DNA from 2 places in the Pseudoalteromonas sp. 2CM32C genome. Region 1 is predicted to be linked to the other one. Evidence: riboswitches for the same ligand, from Rfam matches in the RefSeq annotation. Region 1 holds a riboswitch; the other holds the start of a gene.

The links. Region 1 has a riboswitch for cobalamin ahead of MTF67_RS07300 (TonB-dependent receptor). Riboswitches for the same ligand answer to the same signal wherever they lie in the genome.
Region 2: linked by a shared signal. The riboswitch ahead of MTF67_RS11955 (ABC transporter ATP-binding protein) and the one ahead of MTF67_RS07300 (TonB-dependent receptor) in region 1 are both predicted to bind cobalamin.

The regions. Positions count from the first base shown of each region.
Region 1 covers NZ_JALNTI010000003.1:60,337-63,678, forward strand. The annotation lists gene MTF67_RS07285 (2-dehydropantoate 2-reductase) at 1-894, opposite strand, end outside; gene MTF67_RS07290 (VanZ family protein) at 887-1,237, opposite strand; gene MTF67_RS07295 (YajQ family cyclic di-GMP-binding protein) at 1,390-1,872, shown strand; cobalamin riboswitch at 2,051-2,214, shown strand; gene MTF67_RS07300 (TonB-dependent receptor) at 2,247-3,342, shown strand, end outside.
Region 2 covers NZ_JALNTI010000005.1:263,502-266,843, reverse strand. The annotation lists gene MTF67_RS11960 (iron ABC transporter permease) at 1-34, opposite strand, end outside; gene MTF67_RS11955 (ABC transporter ATP-binding protein) at 36-836, opposite strand; cobalamin riboswitch at 912-1,051, opposite strand; gene MTF67_RS11950 (porin) at 1,099-2,028, opposite strand; gene MTF67_RS11945 (LysR family transcriptional regulator) at 2,214-3,068, opposite strand; gene MTF67_RS11940 (DUF413 domain-containing protein) at 3,160-3,342, shown strand, end outside.

The sequences.
Region 1 (3,342 bases):
GCTTTTTTTTGCCTGAATTTTAGCAAGTAACTCATTATTAGTTGGGGTTTTGATGTTGTAACGTTTGCCTTGCTCGCTAATATACCCACAAATAGCCATTATTTCTGTTGGCCTGTTATTAGCAATATCTTGCTGCATTGAAGAATAATTTTCAGCGGTAAGCGACATTACGGTGTAAGCGTTATTTAACGCATCAGCTAAAGCAATATTCAACCCTTTTGCGTTAGCAACCCTACAGCCCTCATAGAGTAAACTCATTATCGTTGCGCTAAATGCAGGGGCACGCAATTGGCCGTTTTTTATATTGTGAAGTGCAGTTAGTGGGTTAATAGCCACATTAACCAACAGCTTTTCAAAGCGAAGTTGCTCAATGTTATTGACCATTTTTAAATTCGGAATTGCTTGAAGTAGTGGTGATATAAATTGTGGATTTTTAGCTGCAAGTTTATTACAGCCACCAATCACGCTTTGCCCTTCACCGGTATGTTGCACAATGTACTGGGTAGACTTAAATCCGGCCATGCTGGTGGTTAAAAAGTATAGTGCTTGCTGAGTGTTCAGCTGAGGAATAAGCTCTTCAATATTTCCCATTCCATTATGAGAAACGACTAATATTGAATTTGCAGCAAGATAAGGTTTTACTTGTGAAAATGCATCTTGAACCTGAAAAGCTTTAACTGTAAAAATAACAACATCATAACTAGGTTGTTGCGCCAGATCGCTTAAATTAATAAAGCGTGCATTAATGTTATCTGACGGAGCGTTTTTACGGCTATAAAAACGCGTATTGCAGGTTGGTTTGCGTGTTAAAGCATGAACATTATTTTTGTGACTTAAAAAGTGGCTTAGTAACAAGCCAATAGCGCCATCGCCTACAATTAAAATATTAGTCATAGGGATTCTTTTTTCGAGGTGTAAAAATAACTCTTAGTAAAAAGTAACTAGCAGCACCAGCAAAATCAGCTATAAAATCGCCAATAGAGGCCTGCCTGTAAGGGAGCGCGTCTTGCATTATTTCAATTGATGCGCCGTAACCGGCCAATAACAAAATTTGTGCGTATAAGGGAAGCTTAAACGCTTTATCCATAATGATGGCAAGCACAAAAAAAATCCCAAAATGGGCTACTTTATCAATGTGTGGAAATAGGTTAGCTGCGCCTTTTATTTCTTTGGCAAATAAAAAAGTAAACGCTACGATGCTGAGCAAAAAAACAGCTTGGTAAACACGCCTTGTCACGTAAAATCCTAGAGTCGCTTAAAAAAGAAGCTTAAGTATATCAAACTAAATTAGTATCGCACCTGAACAAGATGCAGAAAAATGTAAAGATTTATAATTTTAGCGTTATAATTGCGCCATAAAATTAAGATTGAATAGTTAGGAGAAAACCAATGCCTTCATTTGATATTGTATCTGAAGTAGAAATGAACGAAGCACAAAATGCGGTAGATAATGCAAACCGTGAACTTGAGACTCGCTTTGACTTTAGAGGTGTTGATGCATCTATTGAGCTAAACGACAAAACAATTAAGCTAAAAGCTGAAGCTGATTCACAGGTTATGCAATTGTTTGATATTTTAGCGGGTAAAATTTCTAAGCGTGGTATGGATGTAGCGAGCTTAGAGTTACAAGATATTAGCCGTGCAGGTAAAAATGTTTTTCGTAACGTTGCGCTAAAGCAAGGTATTGAAAAAGATGTGGCTAAAAAAGTAGTAAAAGCCATTAAAGATTCTAAAGTAAAAGTGCAAGCGGCTATTCAAGGCGAGGAAGTACGCGTAACGGGTAAAAAGCGTGATGACTTACAAGCTGCTATGCAAGTAGTGCGTACTGCCGATTTAGGTCAGCCATTTCAGTTTAAAAACTTCCGCGATTAATTATAAAAGCCTTTTTGGGCGCTTTATAAATAAAAAGCCAAATAGCCGCGCAGGTTATTTGGCTTTTTTTATGAACGCGGCATCGTTTTTGTTTTTAATTGATTTTCTTTTTAGCTGTATAGACGTCCGTTGACATTTTTTATTAAACTCCTCACAATAGCGGCCTATTTTCAAGGTGCTTATTAATCTTTTCAATGGTTTGATTTTTTTAATAAGATAATCGGGAAGTTGGTGCGTTTTCATGATGACTACAATCCCAACACTGCCCCCGCAACGGTAAAGTAATACATAAAGCTATGTATTTACTGAGTCCGGAGACCGGCCTTGATGTAATCTTACTTAGTTCTTTGCGGTGGGCAAAGAAGGGGAACTTCATGTTAAAAAAAACAACTCTTGGCGTTGCAATTACTGCTGCGCTGTCACTATCTGTATCTGCTGCAGAGCAATCAATCGAAACCATTACGGTAACCGCTAATAAGTTTGAACAATCAATTACTAATGTATTAGCGAGTGTAAATGTTATAACTCGTAATGACATTGAAACCAGTAATGTTCGCGACTTACCAACGCTACTAACCACTCAAGTTGGGTTTCAGGTCAACCCTAACGGCGGTTTTGGTCAAAATGCCGGTGTTTCATTGCGCGGTACAGGGTCAGGTGATACGCTCATTTTAATAGACGGTGTACGCACCGGTTCGGCAACGCTTGGTCAAAAAGCATTAAGTAATGTGCCATTAAATAGTATTGAACGCATAGAAATAATTAAAGGTTCACGTGCAGCTATTTATGGCTCTGATGCGTTAGCAGGTGTTATTAATATTATTACTCGGGAGTCAGATAACCTTTCGGTCAGTGCTACGTTTGGATCTGACGCGTACCAAGACTACCAGATTGCTGGTTCTGTAAAAGCAGGCGATGTAACAACGGCTTTTAATGCAGGGTTTGAAAAGACGGACAACTTTGATGTACTTCAGGGCGCAGCACCCGATGAAGACGGTTTTGAAAATAAAAACCTTGGCTTTAAAGTAAACTACACCGACACACATTTCGGCAACTTTAAGTTACTAGGGCAATACAGCGAAGGCTTTGCTGATTACGACAGCCGCTTTAGTCCTGCCGATAGTACGATTGAGCGAGGGGATTTTAAAAATTACCAGCTTTCGGCTGGTTGGAATAAAGACTATAAAAATCAAACTCACAGCCTTGATATAGCATTTGCAACGGATGACTCAGACAATCGTTATGTTGATTTTTCTCAAGGGCCAACAACAAGTACGTTTGTTACTAAGCGCTCACAAATTGACTACAACGGCCAATACCGCTTAAACGACACGTTAAACATTAGTGGTGGTATTAATTGGTACAATGATGACGTATCACAAAGCTCAACCACGTTTGAAGTGCAAGAGCGCGATGTATTAGCTGTATTTGTTGGCGCATATTACGATGCGGATGAGTTGCTTGCCAATT
Region 2 (3,342 bases), on a different contig from region 1:
GTGCAACTGAATGGCGTACATGCATTGCTAACATATTATTTGTAACCATAAAAGTAGGTAATATGAGGCGTAACTTTGCCCAATTGAGATTCTTGAGGATGGTTACTAACCTGAGCGCATACACCAAATACATCGTCAAGCATGTGCTCAGTCAGTACCTCTGCAGGAGAGCCGGTATGCGTTATTTCTCCATTTTTAATGACGACAAGCTCATCACACATAGCACTAGCCAAATTAAGATCATGAAACGAAGCAAATACTGTAACACCAAGAGACTTTGCCAGCTCCATAACCTGTATTTGATATTTAACATCAAGGTGGCTAGTGGGCTCATCCATAATTAACAGCTGAGGTTGCTGAACAATAGCACGTGCAATGAGTGCGCGCTGCTTTTCGCCTCCAGAGAGCGATTCAAAATTTTGATTTGTGTGCAGCTCAAGCCCTACCGTTTTTATAGCTAGAGTGATTTGTTGTTTTTCGCTTTGCGATGTTGAACTAAATAACGATTTATGAGGTGTTAGGCCAAGAGCCACAACATCAAATAACGACAAATTAAAATGCGATGGCGCCTCTTGTAAAACAACAGCAACGCACTTTGCATATTCGTCACTTTTAAGCTGCCAAATATCATGGTTATTAAATTCTACAACCCCTTCATTAGGCTTATTAAAACGATATAAACAACGCAGTAAACTCGATTTACCTGCACCATTAGGGCCAATTAAGCCCACAAATTTACCTTCGGGTATTTGCACATTAATGTGTTTGAGAATAGGTTTATTTGCTATTCCCCACGAGAGATTTTGAACGTTTAATAATGGTGCTTTAGTTTGCAATACTCTGTCCTAGACACGAGTACCCACTTGTAATGCAACCACCAAAAAGGAGTACATTAAAATTAGCATGAGTAGGCCCGCTCATTAAAAATTGATTTGTATCTGACTTAAAGCATAGCGCTAATTACAGTTGCGGGAACAGTTGAGGAATTGCACCTCATTCCAAATGAAGCTCTATTATGGGCGGGTAAGTAAATAATTTAAAGCAAAAAAAACCGCGCTAATTACAGCGCGGTTAAAAAGGGAGTGTTTTAACTCGTCGTTAAAACTTATATTCCATACCTAAACCTAAGTAATCTTGGTCTACGTTGTTGTCCATATCAAAGCTTGAGTAAAAGCCAAATACTTTAATGTTTTTGTTAAGCTTGTGATCAACACCCACTGAAATAGCTGTTTTATCATCACTATCGTCAAAGTCCATTGCTTGGTACTGAACTTTAAACGTGTTTTTACCCATGTTGTATGCTGCATTTAATAAGTAACCGTCACCTTCAGCTGAACCGTCTACTTTTTCTTGAGTTTGGTACATAGCACCGAGTTTAAAGTCTTCAACTTTACCTTGGATTGACGCACGTACTACATCGTAACCATTTACTTCGCTGTCAGCTGCAATTGAGGCATATACCGCACTCTTTTTAAGTGCTGAATCACCGTAAGTTACTGCCATTGAGTAACCGTTATCAGCATCTACATCATCCTCAGCAATAAAAGTAGCAAGTACTTTAAAACCTTCGTATGAGTTAGAAGTATATGTAATTGAATCACCTAAACGGTTTTCACCCTTGAATACGTTTTTAATATCGCCTTCAAGGTCATTAAATAAATCGAGTTTACCTTGCGCTTGTTTAAACGCCGTGTCGTTACGACCCACTACTACCTGACCAAACGAGCCTTTAACACCAACATATTGGTTACGCGCAGAAATATTATCGTCGTCGCCTTTTGAGTCTGCATCTGTTACATCAACTTGAAACTCAAACTTATAAACTGCTTCTAAGCCATCGGTAATTTTTTCTGAACCTTTAAGGCCAAAACGAGATGCATTACTTTTAATTTCAGTGAACGACCCTTCGCCGTCATCTGTAGACTGAACAGTCACATTTGCTTTACCGTAAACATCAACGTCAGCAAGTACATTAAAAGATAAACCACTTAGCAAAGCGACACATAAGCTCGATTTTACAAATTTCATGTTATTTCCTCGATAATCACAAAAGACTAATTTTTAAAACGACTGCAGTTTGTCACCACTAAATGACAGAAATATTACAAATGAAATATTTTTGACTTTTAAAGTTAATAAAACTGCATTATTTATGAAATCAAAAGGACATGAACATCAATCATACAAATATGTACCCACTTAAAATCCAATTACTAAGCATGTGCCTTAATAGTAGGTAGTAAATTTATGAGTGTTTCTATCAGTTCCTTTTGTTCGTTATCTCTATGGTAGGCTACAAATATATCTCTTGACGTATTTTCTACGTTTTTTACATGAAATAATTCACCATTTTCTAAATGTTGCTCAACCAAAACATGTGGAATAAATGCGCTACCACCACATTGTAGTATTAAATCTAACGCAATTCGTCCGGTACTTGTTCTAAAGTAAGGAGGCGTTTTACCGGTAAACTGGCGTGCATGCCAAAGTGAAAATGTCGTTCCCCAGTCAACATACACGTACTGATTATCAAAAAAGTTTTCGTTTGTTGCAGTGTCATACCCACTTACAGGAATAATAGGCAGTTCACAAATACGCTCAACAACTAACTCATCTACTTTTGGTGGATCAAATAAAATGGCTAAATCAAGCGTGCGCTCAAGCAATAATCGCGTGCTTTCTTGCTGGGCTTTAACTTCAGCAACCAAAGAGACTCCCGGCATAGCCGACACAATATTAGTAATACCAAACTGCAAAAAGGCATCCCAAATATTAGGCGTCCCTGCCAAGCTAATTTGTTTATGCATATTATCAGCAAGGGCTACATCTACTTTGGCGCGCTGCATACCAGTTATGATCATTTGCGCATGAGGCAACAACCGCTCACCAGGCGCTGTTAATTGAATATTATTACGCTGGCGAATAAATAAATTAACACCAAGCCCTTGCTCTAATTGACGAATACGAAAACTGACCGCCGACTGCGTTATATAGAGGTTCTCTGCGGCTTTACCGAAATGACGCGTGCGCACTACTTCAACAAATGTTTTTAATAAATCGATATCCACTTTTTTATCCTCACGATAAAAATAACTTGTTTAAAAAATTGCCAAACTTGCATCATACTCCAACTAATTAATAGGGTATGAGGATATAGCTATGAGCATTAACATTTCACTACTACGCCAAGCATTTGTTAGCCAACGTCAATTTTATGATGATCAAAATTTTCCACGTGGTTTTAGCCGCAGCGGAAATTTCACCTTATTAGAAGCCAGTATACTAGAACAACATGGCATTGTTTTAAAAGGTTTATATAGTAAGACGATTGAACCACAAAAT